3 regions of the Streptomyces sp. NBC_00846 genome follow, and region 1 is predicted to be linked to each of the others. Evidence: riboswitches for the same ligand, from Rfam matches in the RefSeq annotation. Region 1 holds a riboswitch; each other region holds the start of a gene.
What was found. A riboswitch is a leader RNA that binds a small molecule or an ion and turns the genes downstream of it on or off. The one in region 1 is predicted to bind cyclic di-AMP.
Positions count from the first base shown of each region.

Region 1 (5,428 bases):
TCCTTTTCCGAAAACGGGAGTTCAACGGGATCGTCGACGGCATCGTCGTCGCCGGCTTCACCGCGAGCGGCTTCGCGTTCACCGAGAACATCCTGTACCTGGGCAACGCCTTCGGTGAGGACCAGCAGATCGGTACCTCGGGCGTCGTCTCGGTGACCGCCGCGACGTTCTTCGTACGGGCGGTGATGTCGCCGTTCGCGCACCCGCTCTTCACGGTGCTGACGGGCATAGGCTTCGGGCTCGCCGCGGTCAGCGCGCGGCGCCGCCGGTTCCGGCGCGTCGCGCTGCCACTGCTCGGTCTCGTCCTCGCCATGGGCATGCACGCCCTGTGGAACGGGTCGGCGTCCTTCGGCCCGTACGGCTTCTACGCCGTGTACGGGGTGTTCATGGTCCCGGTCTTCGGCCTGGTCACCTGGCTGGCGATCTGGTCGCGCCAGCGGGAGCTGCGTACGCTCTCCGCCGAGTTGCCCGCCTATGCGGCGGCCGGCTGGCTGACCCCGGCCGAACCGTTCGCCCTCTCCTCGATGCGGGCCCGCGGCATGGCCCGCGACGCGGCACGCCAGCGGCACGCCGCCGCGTCCGGGGGAAGCTGGAGCAGCCCGTACGGACCGGCATCCTGGCCACCGCCGTACGCCCCGGGACACGGGTCGACGTACGGCCCCGGACACGGGCCCGGGTACAGGCCGCCGTACGGCCCCGGATACGCGCCAGGGCCGGGCCCCGGACCGGGATACGCTCCCGCATACGCGCCCGGATACACGTCGGCGCGTACCCCGAGGCGCGGGCCGGCGGCGCAGGTCAGGGCCCATGCCACAGCACAGGCCAAGGCCCATGGCAGGGCTGCTGCCCGCACCGTCGCCGAGTACGAATCGTTCGCGACCTCACTGGCCTCGCTGCGCCTGCAGGCCCGCCGTGGGGCATCGGGCCCGGACTTCGCCGAACGCGAACTGGAGCTGCTGCACCACCTCTGGCAACGCAGGGACGTGGCCGCCCCCGCCCTGACGTACGCCGCGCAGGCGACAGGCCGCCTGCGTCCCCCGTACATCTCCCCGGTCCCGGGGGCTCCACCGCTGTACCAGCCCTACGACAGGGACCACAATCCGTACCGGCTACCGCCGCGGTAGCCGGTACGGACGGGCCGGTTCAGCACCGGGGCACCAGGGCTCCGACGCACCGCGTCCGTCAGGCGGATGCCTCGGTGAGCTCCGCCAGTTCCTGCTCGGTCAGCCGGAGGTCGGCGACGGCCAGCAGCGCGGGCAGCTGCTCGACCGTACGGGCCGAGGCGATCGGCGCGGCGACCGTCGGCCGGGACGCAAGCCAGGCCAGGGCGACGGTCGCGACCTCCGCGTCGTGCTCCTTGGCTACCTTGTCGAGTGCGGCCAGGACCTTCTGCCCCCGCTCCGACGCCAGGTACTCACCGGCCTTCTCGGCGCGGGCGCTCTCCACCGAAGCCCCCGGACGGTACTTGCCGGTGAGGAAACCGGAGGCCAGGGCGAAGTACGGGACGGCGGCGAGCCCGGCCCGGGCGGCCGTGTCCTGGAGCTCACCCTCGTACGTGTCCCGCGAGACCAGGTTGTAGTGCGGCTGAAGGGCGACGTACCGGGCCAGCCCCTCGCGCTCCGAGAAGTCCAGGGACGCCTGGAGCCGCTCGGGGCCGATGTTGGAGGCGGCGATCTCCCGGACCTTGCCTTCCTTCACGAGTTCGTCGAGGGCGGTGATGATCTCCTCGACCGGGACGGTCTCGTCATCGAAGTGCGTGTAGTACAGATCGATGTGGTCGGTGCCGAGCCGGCGCAGCGACTCCTCGGCCGCGGCCTTGATGTTCGTGGCGGAGAGCCCCTTGTACGAGGGGTGGGCGCCGACCTTGGTCGCGACGACGATGTCGGAACGGTTGGAGCGGGCCGCGAGCCACTTTCCGATGACGGTCTCCGACTCGCCGCCCTCATTGCCCGGGATCCAGGCGGAGTAGGCGTCGGCGGTGTCGATGAAATTGCCGCCCGCCGCGGCGTAAGCGTCCAGCACGGCGAACGACTGCGCCTCATCGGCGGTCCAGCCGAAGACGTTGCCGCCGAGGGCGAGCGGAAAGACCTGAAGGTCGGAAGAGCCCAGCTTACGAAGAGAAGTCATAAATGGATCAACGGATTCCGGCACGCCCGCTATTCCGACGGACCGGCAGCCCTGACGTCGGGGGGTGAGCGTCAGGACTGCCGGAGTTCAGCGGCGGGTCCACCGGACCACGGGATCACTCGGAGCAGCGGAGCGCTCCGGTCACACGGACCGGAAGAACTGGAAGAACCGGAAGAACCGGGAGGGCGGCCTGCGGATCAGGGGTTGAGGCCCTTGTCGCGCAGCCAGGCCATCGGGTCGATGCCCGCACCGGAGGGGGTGTGGACCTCCAGGTGGAGGTGCGGGCCCGTCACGTTGCCCGTCGCGCCGACCCGGCCGATGGTCTCACCGGTGGTGACCTGCTGGCCGACGCTCACACCGATCGAGGACTGGTGGCAGAACCACAGCTCCGTACCGTCGTCGAGCTCCAGCACCGTGCGGTAGCCGTACGAACCTGACCAGCCGGCCGACTTGATGGTGCCGCCGTGTATGGCCTTGATCGGCGTACCCGTCGGCGCCGCGAAGTCGAGGCCGGTGTGGTAACCGGAAGACCACATCGAGCCGGCTTCGCCGAAGGTCGAGGTGATCGTGTACGAGGAGGTCGGGATGGCGTAGCTGGCGGCGAGCTTGGCGAGCCGCAGGGCCTCGGCCTTCTTCTTGGCCTCTTCCTCCGCCTTCTTCTTTTCGGCGGCGGCCTTGGCCTCGGCCGCGTCCTGCTGCTTCTTGGCCTCGGCGGCGGCCTTCTCCGCGGCTTCCTTCTCCTGGGCCGCCTTGGCCTCGGTGTCGGCGGCGTCCTGCTGCTGCTCCGCCTGCTGGAGGATGCGCGCCCGGAGCGCCTCGCCCGCGTCCGCCGTGCCCTGCTCGGCATCGGTGGTCGTGAGGCCGGCGGTGGTGAGCGGTGCGGCAGCGGCGGCGACAGCGGCGTTGTCGGCTTCGGACTCCCCGGAGAACAGAGAACCGACGCCCGGAAGGGACTTGGCGTCGGGAAGCTTGTTCGCGATGGACTCGGGAAGGGAGATGGAGACCGGCGGCTTGCTCTGCGCGGTGGCCATGCCCCCCGCACCGACCGCCGCGATGACACCGACCCCGAGCACCGTGGAGCTACGGGCAAGTCCGTTGCGCTGCTTGGCGACGCGGTGCTTGCCGCGTACGGGGCGGACGGACTCCTCGGTGGGGTTCCACTCGCCCCAGCCGCGTTCGGGCTCACCGTCACCGTTGACGCGGAATTCGCCACCGAAGTCACCGGTGAAGTCACCGCCCGGCTCGGTGCCGTACGCCGTTCCCGTCCCCCCGGTCCTGTGATCGGGGCCGGAACCGAAGTCGGTGCCGAAGCCGGAGCCGGGGCCGGAACCGAATTCGGTGCCGAAGCCGGAGTCGGAAGCGAAGGGGGAGTCGGAAGCGAAGCCGGAGTTGGAACCGGATCCGAACTCGGCGCCGAAGTCGGAACCGAAGTCAGGGTTGAACCGAGAGGGGGCCTCGGGGGCAGGCTTGTTGGACGCCACGGGGGCGCACTCCTTTCCTTCCTTCTCGCCTACCGGGTTAGCTGACGGGTTCGGAGCAGGAAGGTCTCCTACGGACCCCTCTGCCTCTCACGAGACACAGGTGTCCGATTCACCCCATGTAGGTGGTTCCCCGGTTCCCTTGCGGAATTCGGCGCTCGCGCACGGTGCCGCCACTGACGACGGCTGGGACGACCGCGCTGCGTTATCGAACGTTAATAGACACCGGGGCCTGATTCCAAGCTGTTCCCACTGATCGTTCACGTCCTTGGCCTGGACTTTACGGTGCACAACCGGGTGGAATGGGACGAGTTGATCGACCCTCAGCGGCCACCCGGTTTCTGACGTTGCGTCAAATGTTATGCGGAGCGACGTGCTTCGGTTACGTACGGTGGTATCCCGCGCCCAAGGCCGACCCGGCTCGCACGAAGCCCCCGCCCCACCCGTCACACCCCTTCGCGACCGACGATCTTCACGGTCCTGCGCCGGTCCGGCTGCCCCTCCGCGGGACGTACGACCGCGAGCAGCGCCATGTCGTCGGTCGTCTCACCCCCCGTGTGCAGCCGTACGTCATCGGTCAGTGCGGACAGCAGCTCCTCGGGCCCCGGGAAGACCCGCCCGCGCAGCCGGGCCGCCGGGTCATAGAAGACCCCGTCGGCATTCCGCGCCTCCGAGAGCCCGTCCGTGTACAGGAGCAGAGTCGTCCCCGCCGGCAGATCCCACTCGTCCGACCGGTCGGGCCACGCCCCCAAGTCCATCCCGAGCGGCAGCGCGGGCACCGTGGGCCCCAGCACCTCCAGCGCCCCGTCCGGGTGCAGCAGGATCGGCTCGGGGTGGCCGCGGTTGACGACCCGCACCCGGGGCAGCCCGGCCGGGATCTCGGCCAGCACGGCGGTGATGAAGCCCTCGACCGCGTCGAGCCCGCCCCGCCGCGGCCCCTCCCGCGCCAGCGCCCGCTCCAGCCGCTGCGCCACGCCTTCCAGCGAACGCTCCTGCTCGGCCGCCTCCCGGAACGCCCCGATGATCACCGCCACCGACTCCACGGCGTCGAGTCCCTTCCCCCGCACGTCCCCGACCACCAACCGCACCCCGTACGGGGAGTCCGTCACGGCGAACAGGTCACCACCGACGAACTCGTCCGCCTGCGCCGCCACGTACCGCGCCGCCACATGCAGCCCGCCGATCCGGTCGGACGGCTTCGGCAGCACCGCCCGCATGGCGGTCTCCGCGATGACTCGCGCGGACGCCAGCTGCTCACTGCCGCGCCGCACGACCCCGTTGATCACGACCGCGAGGACCGAGACGGTGGCCAGGGTGAGCAGCTCGATCAGCGGCACGATGTCCGGCAGCGTGTTGCTGTACAGCCGCAGCACGACAACGGCCAGCATCGAGGCGATGCCGGTGCAGATGGTCCTGGACAGCGAGAAGAACGGCGCGGCGATCAGCGGCGCCGCCACGAACAGCGGAATGGCGGTGAAGGTCGGCGGGGTGAGGAAGTCGAACACCAGCCCGCCGAGAATCATCACGGCGGGCATCGCGCGGACGAACCGCCGGGTACGGGTGCCGCCCTCGGCATGCCTGCCGCGCCCCTTCAGCCGCTTCCACACCTATGGTCTCCTGCCCGGTACGCGCGCGGCTGCGGACGGTACCGCGCCCCACCCCAGGCTCGCCGGAGCGGAGTCACGCGGCGACTCCTCGTCGGCCGATGGGGTACGTACGTGGCACAGCTCATACACCGCCCGGACCTGCTCCTTCGGCGGGCCATGGCGGGAACGAACCAGGCCCGGCACGCTGTATGCGTGCCGGGCCTGGTTCTTCAGTAG
Region 1 is NZ_CP108846.1:4,006,021-4,011,448, reverse strand. Features, by position in the region: gene OG936_RS18515 (PrsW family intramembrane metalloprotease) at 1-1,124, shown strand, start outside; gene OG936_RS18510 (aldo/keto reductase) at 1,183-2,127, opposite strand; gene OG936_RS18505 (M23 family metallopeptidase) at 2,325-3,608, opposite strand; cyclic di-AMP (ydaO/yuaA leader) riboswitch at 3,620-3,772, opposite strand; gene OG936_RS18500 (PP2C family protein-serine/threonine phosphatase) at 4,052-5,212, opposite strand; tRNA gene OG936_RS18495 (tRNA-Met) at 5,426-5,428, opposite strand, start outside.

Region 2 (5,428 bases), 630 kb from region 1:
GCTCGTCCCCGAAGTCGACCGTCGCCTTCGCCTGGTCGCCGAAGCCCTCGACGGCCGTCACCGTGCCGAGCCCGAACTGGTCGTGCGTGACCCGGTCCCCCACGGTCAGCGTGATCGTCGGCTTGTCGGAGGTCCGCCGGGTCGCGAAGCCCGAGGGGCCGGAGCGCGAACGGGACGACGACAGCGACGAGGTGATCCCCGACGTCGGTCCGGCCGGGGCCGCCATCGGCCCGGTCCGCTTCCACTCCAGGTGCTGGTCCGGGATCTCCTCCAGGAACCGCGACGGCGGGTTGTACGAGGGCTGCCCCCACGCACTGCGCATCGCCGCCCGGGTCAGATACAGCCGCTCGCGGGCCCGGGTGATGCCTACGTACGCGAGCCGCCGCTCCTCCTCCAGCTCCTTGACCTGGCCGAGCGCCCGCATGTGCGGGAAGACGCCGTCCTCCATGCCGGTCAGGAAGACCACCGGGAATTCGAGGCCCTTCGCGGTGTGCAGCGTCATCAGCGTGATGACGCCGGAGCCGTCCTCGTCCTCGTCGGGGATCTGGTCGGAGTCGGCGACGAGCGCGACCCTCTCCAGGAACTCGGCGAGGGTGCCCGCGCCTTCCTCGCCGGCCTCTCCCCGCTCCTGCTCGAATTCGAGGGCGACGGCGGCGAGTTCCTGAAGGTTCTCGATGCGGGTCTCGTCCTGCGGGTCGGTGGACGCCTGGAGCTCGGCGAGATAGCCGGTCCGCTCCAGGACGGCCTCCAGGACCACCGCCGGGCCCGCGCCGGACTCGACGATCGTGCGCAGCTCCTCCATCAGCGTGTTGAACCGCTTGACGGCATTGGCCGACCGGGCCGCCATGCCGTACGCCTCGTCGACCCGGCGCAGCGCCTGCGGGAAGGTGATCTTCTCGCGCATCGACAGCGCGTCGATCATCGCCTCGGCACGGTCGCCGATGCCGCGTTTGGGCACATTGAGGATGCGGCGCAGCGGGACGGTGTCCTCGGGGTTGGCGAGGACCCGGAGGTAGGCCAGGACGTCCCGGACCTCCTTGCGCTCGTAGAAGCGCACGCCGCCGACGACTTTGTAGGGCAGGCCGACACGGATGAAGATCTCTTCGAAGACCCGGGACTGCGCGTTCGTACGGTAGAAGACCGCGACGTCGCCGGCCTTGGCGTCGCCCGCGTCGGTCAGCCGGTCGATCTCGTCGGCGACGAACTGCGCCTCGTCGTGCTCGGTGTCGGCGACATAGCCGGTGATGCGGGCGCCGGTGCCGGCGTTCGTCCAGAGGTTCTTGGGGCGGCGGCTCTCGTTGCGTTCGATGACGGCGTTGGCGGCGGACAGGATCGTCTGCGTGGAGCGGTAGTTCTGCTCCAGCAGGATCGTGGTCGCGTCCGGGTAGTCCTCCTCGAACTGGAGGATGTTGCGGATGGTCGCGCCGCGGAAGGCGTAGATCGACTGGTCCGCGTCACCGACGACGCACAGCTCGGCGGGGGCGTCGGCCTCGCCCGCCGGGCCGACCAGTTCGCGTACGAGGGTGTACTGGGCGTGATTGGTGTCCTGGTACTCGTCGACGAGGACGTGCCGGAAGCGGCGGCGGTAGTGCTCGGCGACGTCGGGGAACGCCTGGAGCAGGTGGACCGTCGTCATGATGATGTCATCGAAGTCCAGCGCGTTGGCCTCGCGCAGCCGGGACTGGTACATCGCGTAGGCCTGCGCGAGGGTCTTCTCGAACCCGTCGGCGGCCTGACCGGCGAAGGTCTCCTCGTCGATCAGCTCGTTCTTCAGGTTGGAGACCTTGGCCGTGAACGACTTCGGCGGGAAGCGCTTCGGGTCGAGGTCGAGATCGCGGCAGACCAGGGCCATCAGCCGCTTGGAGTCGGCGGCGTCGTAGATCGAGAACGATGACGTGAAGCCGAGCTTCTTCGACTCGCGGCGCAGGATGCGTACGCACGCGCTGTGGAAGGTCATGACCCACATGGCGTTGGCGCGCGGTCCGACGAGCTGCTCGACGCGCTCCTTCATCTCGCCCGCGGCCTTGTTGGTGAAGGTGATCGCCAGGATCTGGCCGGGGTGCACCCCGCGCTCGGCGAGGAGGTGGGCGATCCGGTGGGTCAGCACCCGCGTCTTGCCGGAGCCCGCCCCGGCGACGATGAGCAGCGGGGAGCCCGCATGGACCACGGCGGCGCGCTGCTCGGTGTTCAGCCCGTCGAGGAGCGCCGCGGGGTCGATGACGGGGCGGTGCGCGCCGTCGCGGTAGTACGCCTCCCTGGGCGGCGGGGGCCCGTCGAATACGCCCGCGAAGAGGTCCTCCGGCACCGCTTCGGGTGCGGAGTCCTCGGGGGGCGGCGGGGGCTCTTCCTCCGAGTGCTGGAGGCCGGCCAGGAAGCTGTCGTCAAAGAGGCTGCTCATCGCTTGTCGAGTCTAGGCCGCCGCACCGACACACGACGGCCGCATGCCGAACCGGACCCGGACCGCAGGACCGGCCCCACCCCCTGCCGGGCACGCAAAGAGAGCGGACACCCACTCGCGGTGAGGAATTCCGGGCCCCCTGTCCGCGCCCGCCGCCCCACTTCGCCGAGGTCACGAAGATGTATCGGGCATATCGAACATCAACCTTCACAGCAGCACCACGGGTTGGCTAGCGTGCTCGTCCGGGCGGCCCGTACCCCCAGAGGCGAACCACGCCGAGCGGGCGCCCACGCCGAATCCGGGCTGCCCTCAAGGGAGTTCGGAACCGGGGACCCACACGCATGTACCGGGGTGAATCGGTCCTTGTCCCCCACGCGGACCGTAGGGCAGCCTTCCGTTCCGCCCGAACCCGACAGCTAACCCGGTAGGCGGTCCACGGAAGGAGATGCCGGCCTTGGCATCGCATCGCAAGCCGCGCACCCGGGTGCGCACCACCACACCGGCCGTCGGGCTCACGACGGCGGCACTGGCGTCCGTGACCCTGCTCTCCACGCAGAGCGCGATGGCCGCCCCCGCTCCGAAAGCCGGCATCGAGGACGTCCAGAAGCAGGTCGACGACCTCTACCGGCAGGCGGGCACCGCGACCCAGCAGTACAACCAGGCGAAGGAGGCCGCCACCGCCCAGCGCACCAAGGTCGACGCCCTGCTGAACGATGTCGCCAAGCGCGCCGACCAGCTCAACGAGGCCCGCAGGACGCTCGGCACGTACGCGGCCGCGCAGTACCGCAGCGGCACCATCGCACCGAGCGCCACCTTCTTCCTGGCCGACGACCCGCAGTCGTATTTCGACCAGAACCAGCTGATGAACCGGATGACCAGCCGGCAGCAGAAGGCGATCACGGACTTCCGTACGCAGCAGACCAGGGCGGCGAAGAAGCGTGCCGAGGCGGTGCAGAGCCTGGAGACGCTGACCACGACGCAGACCACGCTGCGCACCAGCAAGCAGGACGTCCAGAAGAAGCTGGGCGAGGCGCGCGCGTTGCTGTCGAAGCTGACCGCCGAGGAGAAGGCGCGGCTCGCGGAGCTGGAGCGGAAGAAGGAGGCGGAGGCCCGGCGCAAGGCGGAAGAACTGGCCAAGCAGCAGGCCGCCGCCAAGGCGGAGGCGGACCGCAAGGCCGCGGAGGCCGCGAAGGCCGCGGATTCCGGCAGCGGTACGGGCACGGGCAGCGGTACGGGCACGGGCACCGGTACGGGCACGGGCAGCGGTACGGGCACGGGCACCGGTACGGACAGCAGCGCCACCACCAAGGCGGAGAAGGTCCTCGCCTTCGCCCGCGCCCAGATCGGCAAGCCGTACGTCTGGGGCGCGACGGGCCCGTCCTCGTACGACTGCTCCGGGCTCACCCAGGCGGCGTGGAAGGCCGCGGGCGTCGACATCCCGCGCACCACCTGGGACCAGGTGAAGACAGGCACCCGGGTCGCGACGGCGGACCTGCGCCCGGGCGACCTCGTCTTCTTCTACGACGACATCAGCCACGTCGGCATCTACAAGGGTGACGGGATGATGATCCACGCGCCGAAGCCGGGGGCGAATGTGCGCGAGGAGTCGATCTACTACATGCCGATCTACGGCAGCGTGCGGCCGGCGTAGCGATTCGCACGGCCATCGGCCGGGGCGCGGGCCGCCCCGCACTCCGGCCGGCTCAGGACCCGACTCTCGGAACCCGGCCCGGCTCGGACCCCGGCTCCCGGAACATCGGCCTCGGTTTACCCGGCCTCAGCTCTCCGGTCTCAGCTCTCCGGCCTGAGCTCTCCGGCCTCGGTCCTCAGGTCCAGAGCGTGGCGATGAAGATGTTGGCGAGCGTCAGCCCGCCCACGGCCGAGAAGGCGCCCTTGTCGACCTTCTCCTCGTCCCGCTTGATGTAGACCAGCGCGAGGATGACGACCAGGAGCAGCAGCTTGACCCCGATCTTGATGTTGTTCACGGGGTGGTCGTCGGCCTGGTTGAGCCCGACCAGTGCGACACCGGTGACCAGCATCGTCAGCGCGCCGTGCAGCATCGCCGGGACGAACCGGGCCGTGCCCGCGCCCATCGCCTTCATCTGGGTCAGGAAACCGCCCAGCAGAGAGGCGATGCCGATGATGTGCAGGGCGACGAAGACATGAATGAGTACGTCCATGAGGCCGCAGCCTAGCCCCACCCATATCACCACTCCGCAGGCAGGTGCGGCTTCCTGCCGCTTCACTCGCGCCTGCACCAATTGCCTTACTCTGTTGTCATTTTTCCGATCAAACAGAGACAGCGCCGCGCCAAAATGAGGCAATAGGCGTCATTACGACTCTTCCCCGTGCCCCGGGTTTAGCGTCCCTGAGCAGGTGACCGTCTTCACCGCCGCTCCGCACCCGGACGGCACACCGGTCACCCCGCCGGGATCCGGCGGCGGGCCGCTCTCCTGTTGGTGACCCGCCGCCGGACCTCCGGCGGGCCCGCCGGTAGTCCCCGACGGGCAGTCGCCAGGAAGGACGCACGCCCCCGTGGCAGCGCACCGGAAACCCAAGCAGCGCCCGTACACCGGCTCTGCTGCCCGCACCGCAGCCACCCTCGCCATCGCCGGGGCCGCCACCGCTGCCGCTCTGCCAGGCTCCGCACACGCCGATCCCCAGCTCGCCCCCGCCCAGGTCAGGGCGGAGGTGGACCGGCTGTACCACGACGCGGAAGTCGCCACCGAGCAGTACAACGGCGCGAAGGAGAAGGCGTCCGCCGCCGCCGATGCCGTCGACACCCTGCGCGACGAGGCGGCCCGCAGGACCGAGCGTCTCAACGCCGCGCGCAACGAACTGGGTTCACTCGCCGCCGCGCAGTACCGCACCGGCGGCCTGCACCCGGCCGTACAGCTGGCGCTCTCCTCCGACCCCGACCAGTATCTGGAGCGCGCCTCGTACGTGGACCGGATCGGCGACCGCCAGACCGCCGAGGTCGACGGGGTGGAACGGCAGGTCGCCCGGATCGCCCAGCTGCGCTCGCAGGCC
Region 2 is NZ_CP108846.1:4,639,247-4,644,674, reverse strand. Features, by position in the region: gene pcrA (DNA helicase PcrA) at 1-2,398, opposite strand, end outside; cyclic di-AMP (ydaO/yuaA leader) riboswitch at 2,679-2,845, shown strand; gene OG936_RS21535 (NlpC/P60 family protein) at 2,844-4,049, shown strand; gene OG936_RS21530 (hypothetical protein) at 4,225-4,578, opposite strand; gene OG936_RS21525 (NlpC/P60 family protein) at 4,934-5,428, shown strand, end outside.
Region 2: it holds a riboswitch for cyclic di-AMP, as region 1 does, so the genes downstream of both, OG936_RS21535 (NlpC/P60 family protein) here and OG936_RS18505 (M23 family metallopeptidase) in region 1, are expected to answer to the same signal.

Region 3 (5,428 bases), 3.3 Mb from region 1:
GTCACATGGTCGAGAACGGCCGGAGAGACCGGCATATTTGCCGACCGAGAACGGAAGCAACTGATATTGAATGCGGGGAAGTTGAGCCACGGGCCCTGCTGCATCGGCGGTCTTCCTCCCTGTCCCCGCTCCTTCTCCTGCCGAGCGGACAGTGTGACGCCCGCATACGGTTTTGCGGGCAGGGTTCACCGCATTGAGCGACAGACATATGCATATCTTGATGGATCGTCGCCGGAGGGGGCAGCATCAAAGGCAATCTGGCGCGAAGCACAACCGGGACCGAGCGCGAGTCGGTCCGGGTGGGAAAGGGACGGCTCGCCATGGCAGACCATCAAGAAGCCAGTGTCACTCTGCCGAGCGAGCCGGTCTCGGTCGCGGCGGCCCGGAGATATGTGGACCGGGTGCTCACCGAATGGGGACTGGCCACCGACACGGAGTTCGCCGACGGCATCCGGCTCATCGTCTCGGAGCTCGCGACCAACGCCGTCCAGCACACCTTCGGACAGTCGCCCACTTTCACCGTGGACCTGAGACTGGAACGGGAGGAACAGCTGCAGCTGGGAGTGACGGACAGCCACCCGCGTCGGCCCCGGCGGCTGCCCGCCACCGTTCAGCAGGACAACGGACGCGGCATGGTGATCATCCGCTCCCTGGCCAAGGAGTGCGGAGGCCGGCTCACCGTCACCCCCACCGCCGACGGCGGCAAGAGGGTCTGGATCGCGCTCCCATGGAGCATCCCCGTACAGAACTGAGCGGCCACCCGATCCGCCCCGTTACCCGGACAGGCCGACGGCGGACGGGACGGATGGGCTGGTGGCTGCGCCGCCCGCGTGCCGCCCGCGCCGTAGAGGGCGGAGGTGGCGCGACGCTCACCGCGTGGGGGCTGGTCCTGGCGTCCGGCCCCCTGCTGCACGGAAGTCCTCAGCCGCACCGGGCTTGTCAGCGGCGCTGAGACCGCGTCAGCGGACCCGGCCGTAATAGACGTGTCTCGTCCAGATCCTCTCCAGCCGGACCACCGCACCGCTCCTCGGCGAGTGCCAGATCTTGCCGTGACCGGCGTAGATCCCCACGTGGTAGACGCTGTGACCGTAGTGGAAGAAGACCAGATCGCCGCGTTGCCTGTGTGAGGCCGGGATGTGGCGGGTCTTGTTGTACTGCTGCTGGGCCGTGCGGGGGAGCTTCTTGCCGGCCTTCTTGAACGAATAGGCCGTCAGTCCCGAGCAGTCGAAGAGGTTGGGGCCGGTGGCCCCCCACCTGTACGGCGATCCCTTCTTGGACGCGGCGACCTTGAGTGCCTTCATGGAGAGAGTCGCCGCCTGGGCCTCCGTCGCGGCGCCCGGGACGAGCATGGTGCCGCCGACGGCGGCCAGAGTCAGAACCGAGGCCGTACCGGCCCGGGCGAGCAGAGACGGGACATGAACCTGCGCAGTCATGCGCAACCCTTCGTCAGCCGCCTGTGAAGGATGACCTGTCGGGTTCGGGCTGGCGAAGTTGCCCGGCCGCGCTCGGCGGCTTCACCCCGAGGGCCGACCGGTGATCCGGTCGACCCGTTGTGCTCGGGTCCTCCACTCCTGCCGATCCACTTCTGTCGACCAGACATCCGGACGGCGGCAGGACTCGGCGTCCGCCCGGACCGCCCCGTCGCTGTGGCGGGGGCTTGTCGTCCCACGGATCTTGACTCACCGACTGCCGGATTTCCGAGAATAAGCGACGAATTGTGAGGCTCCTCACGGCTGACCCGTTCGGGTGGAGCCGACGATTCCGGGAACGCCGACGTTCATGCGGACCGGTCCCGTACCAGGGGCGGAATCATGGATTCCGCTCGTTGGCCACCGGGAGCGCGCAAGTGGAGAAATATCTCGCGAGAAGGACTTTCTACGCCGAAAGAGCTAGGAATTTCGATGTGACCACCGGGCGTGTCGCGAAGGGGAGTTGGGTGCCTCCGGCCGGGGGCGGGTTGCGGGGGAGCCCGGCTGGTCCCGGCCGGCCTGGCGGAAAATCGGTTGATCAACTCGTCGGATCGGGGGGTACGGTGACGCGTCCGGCCCGCCGTTCCCCGTCCAGCACCCGTAGCGCCCGGGCCAGGGTGGCGGCGTGGATCCGTGCTTCGCCGCGCTCGTGCATCAACGTGAGGGCGTCCCGCAGCGCGGCCGCCCGTGAGGCCAGTGCCTGTGCGGCCCGCAGTGCGGAGTAGGTGTCGTCGCCGCGGGCCGGGTTGATCCGGCCCAGTTGGTCGAGGACTTCGAGATAGCGGTCGATGAACTCGCCCTCGGCGCGTGTCAGTGCGGGCAGTGGTGGCAACTCCGTTGCTCGCATCGGGCGTTCACCGCGCGCCGTGCGGCGGGAGCGACGACTTCCGGTTCTCCATGACGTGGTCCACCAGGCCGTATGCCTTGGCGCCGGGGGCGTCGAGGATGAGATCGCGCTCGATGTCGGCGGCGATCTGCTCGGCGCCGCGGCCGGTATGGCGGGCCAGCAGCGTGGTGAGCATCTCGTGGACCCGTTCCAACTCCTGCGCCTCGATCTCCAGATCGGACGGCTGGCCCTGCACCGGCTCGGTGAGTGCGGGCTGCTGTACGACGACCCGCGCCCCGGGCAGCGCGTGCCGCCTGCCGGGAGCACCCGCCGCGAGCAGTACCGACGCGCAGGAACCTGCTTGGCCGAGGCAGTAGGTCTCCACCTCGCAGGTGAGGTACTCCATCGTGTCGTAGATCGCCGACATGGCCCCGAACGAGCCGCCGGGGGAGTTGATGTAGAGGGAGATGGGCCGGTCCGGGGCGGCGTGTTCCAGATACATGAACTGGGCGACCAGGTCATTGGCCGCGGTGTCGTCGACCGGGGTGCCGAGGAAGACGATCCGTTCGGCGAGCAGCTTGGAGTACGGGTCGAGGGTGCGGGTCCCGTTGGTCGTGCGCTCGGTGAACTCGGGCAGCACGTAGCGGGCGGCAGGACGGAACAGCATGAACGATGCCTCTCTTCCGGGATCTGTACGGGATTCGCGTGAGCTGACTCTGCGCGAGCGCCTGTAAAAAATGTACAGGACGTACAGAAAATTAGGATGCGGGGCACATCCTAGTGATCCACTAAAAGTCCCAGGTCAGAGGCTGTTTTAGCTGTTCGCCGAGGGCGGGTATCTCACAATCCGTCACGACGTCTTGATCATCAGGCTGCTTCGCCCTCACTGAAACCGAGTAGAGAAGTGAGGTGGTCCGAGGCGACGCGGAGGTCCTCGGGGCTCGGGCGGACGTATACCCGCTTGGTGAAGTTGGCGTTGGCATGCCCGGCCCATGCGGCGAGGGCGACGTCCGGCACGCCGTTGACGGCAAGAAACGTGAGGCACGAGTGGCGCGCCTCGTAGAGCCGGACCTTCCGCAGCTCCAGCTTCCGCTGCAGGGAGTACGCGGCCTCACGCAGGTGGCGAGTCGTGAGCGGCTGGCCGAGGCGGTCGACGAACATATAGCCAGAGCGCTGATAGGGCGCGCCCATTGACATCTGCTCTACCTCTTGCGTCGCCTGAAAGGCGAGCATCGCCTGCTTCACCGGCAGTGGCAGCGGCAGTGTGCGCTCGCCCGCCTCGGTTTTGGTGTCCTTCTCCAGCACCCGGGCGTTGCCGATCATCGTCCTGGTGTTGGCGATGACCAGTGTTTCGGCGTCGAAGTCGATGTCCTCCCAGCGCAGACCGGCGACCTCAGCGGGACGCAGGCCCATGAGGCTGAGTATCAGCGGGGCAAACAGGCGTTCGTCCTTGATGCCGTGAAGGAAGTCCTCGACCTCGACGACGTTCCACGGGGCGGGACGCTTGTTGGTGCGCTTGTCCTCCTTGCGGGCGCGGCGAGGGATCTTCACGTACTCGGCGACGTTGACATGCACCAATTTCCGTACGACGGCCCGACCGAGGGCCTCTTTCAGACGACTGAGCACCCCTTGGGCCGTCGAGGGGCGCAGTCCTGTGCCGGCTTGGCCCCCGCGCCTGCGGGCGTCGACGAGTAGCCAGGCGACCATGGACTCGACGTGTTCCTCCGTCAGTTCCTGCAGGCGCATATGGCCGAGGTAGGAATGCACGTGGACCAAAGCGTTCTTGTACCCCTGGACCGTGCTCTCCTCCAGGTCCTCGGCCTTCTTGGCCAGCCAGATGTCGAGCCACTCGGACACCGTGATCTTGCTCGGCATGACGTACATGCCCGTCGCCCGCTGATTGCGGATGCGGGCGATCTCGTCACGCACCTCTGTGGCAGTGTCCATCGTGACGGTGCGCTGCTTGCGCTTGCCTTGGGCGTCATGGCCCATGTCGACGACGGCGCGGTAACGGACCTTGCCGCTCTGCAACGTGACCTTCTTGATCTGCGGCATGTACCCCCCTTGACTGGCCTACTTCGGCGGCTTCCTGAAGTGCCTACGGTAAGCCGCGATTCCTCCTGCCCGGGAGGTCTTACGCCTGGTCAGGCCCGCACGGCCATGCTCCCGTCATAGATCAGTGAGAGGGTCCGGGATACGCGGGTTGTGGCAACCCAAGGGGTGAGTGTCCTCACGATCCGGCAGCGAGGCGAGGAACTCCTCGCGGATCGGGGCAATGATGGATGCAGGCACGACGGACGGCGAGCCTGGAGCAACGCATCCCCGCCACCCGAACTTCAAGCCCTGATCAACGCCGTCGGCGCAGGCCACCCACTCGATCTCTACTCCCCGGTCCAACAAAACACCGCTGGCGAAGTGGTCTTTGTGAAGGGGATTGATCTGGGCCTTGCGGGTCGGTCCAGCTGGTGGCACCCCCGGGTGTGGACAGCCGTGAAGCCCTGGCAAGACGGTTCTCACCACATCATCCTCGTCGGCCGAGCACCAGCAGATGTCAGTGGAAGCTCTTTCGGACAGTAGCGACCAGCGACCCGGGAATGATCGATGTCATGCGACTGCCGCTCCACCGCCTGGGCGATCGACAGGGCAATACGGCTCGGAGGATGGTCCACGCTCTTTAACCACGGAACCGGTAACTCGTACGTGGGCACTGTCAAGTTGAGTGAGTGGTCTCCGGGCTGGGATGGTGGCCGGGTTTGTTGATCGTGCTGGGTCGGCTGCGGCCGCGCGGCCCCGGCCACGATCCGGGCCAGGTGGCGGTCGACCTGACGGTGATGCTCGCCGACGGCGGCGAGGCAATCGCCGATCTGTCCCTCCTGCGTGACCAGCGCGAGGTGTTCGGTCCGGTGGCCTCCACCCCCACTGCACGGCGCGTCCGGGCCGACATCGACACCACCGCACTCGCGGCACTGTGCACGGCCCGCGCAGTAGCCCGGGAGACCGCCTGGCTGCAGGCCGCCGAGACCCGGCGTGGGATACCGGTCTCCCACGCGGGCGGACGCGACCTGCCCTGCGCGCAACACCACGGACTGGCTCGTCGACGCGGTCTCCCGCGTCGAGACCTACGCGGTCGCCT
Region 3 is NZ_CP108846.1:673,813-679,240, reverse strand. Features, by position in the region: partial or broken gene OG936_RS03125 (hypothetical protein) at 1-90, opposite strand, end outside; gene OG936_RS03120 (ATP-binding protein) at 321-752, shown strand; gene OG936_RS03115 (C40 family peptidase) at 960-1,433, opposite strand; cyclic di-AMP (ydaO/yuaA leader) riboswitch at 1,437-1,620, opposite strand; gene OG936_RS03110 (hypothetical protein) at 2,008-2,316, opposite strand; gene OG936_RS03105 (ATP-dependent Clp protease proteolytic subunit) at 2,324-2,959, opposite strand; gene xerC (tyrosine recombinase XerC) at 3,163-4,350, opposite strand; partial or broken gene OG936_RS03095 (IS5/IS1182 family transposase) at 4,483-4,587, opposite strand.
Region 3: it holds a riboswitch for cyclic di-AMP, as region 1 does, so the genes downstream of both, OG936_RS03115 (C40 family peptidase) here and OG936_RS18505 (M23 family metallopeptidase) in region 1, are expected to answer to the same signal.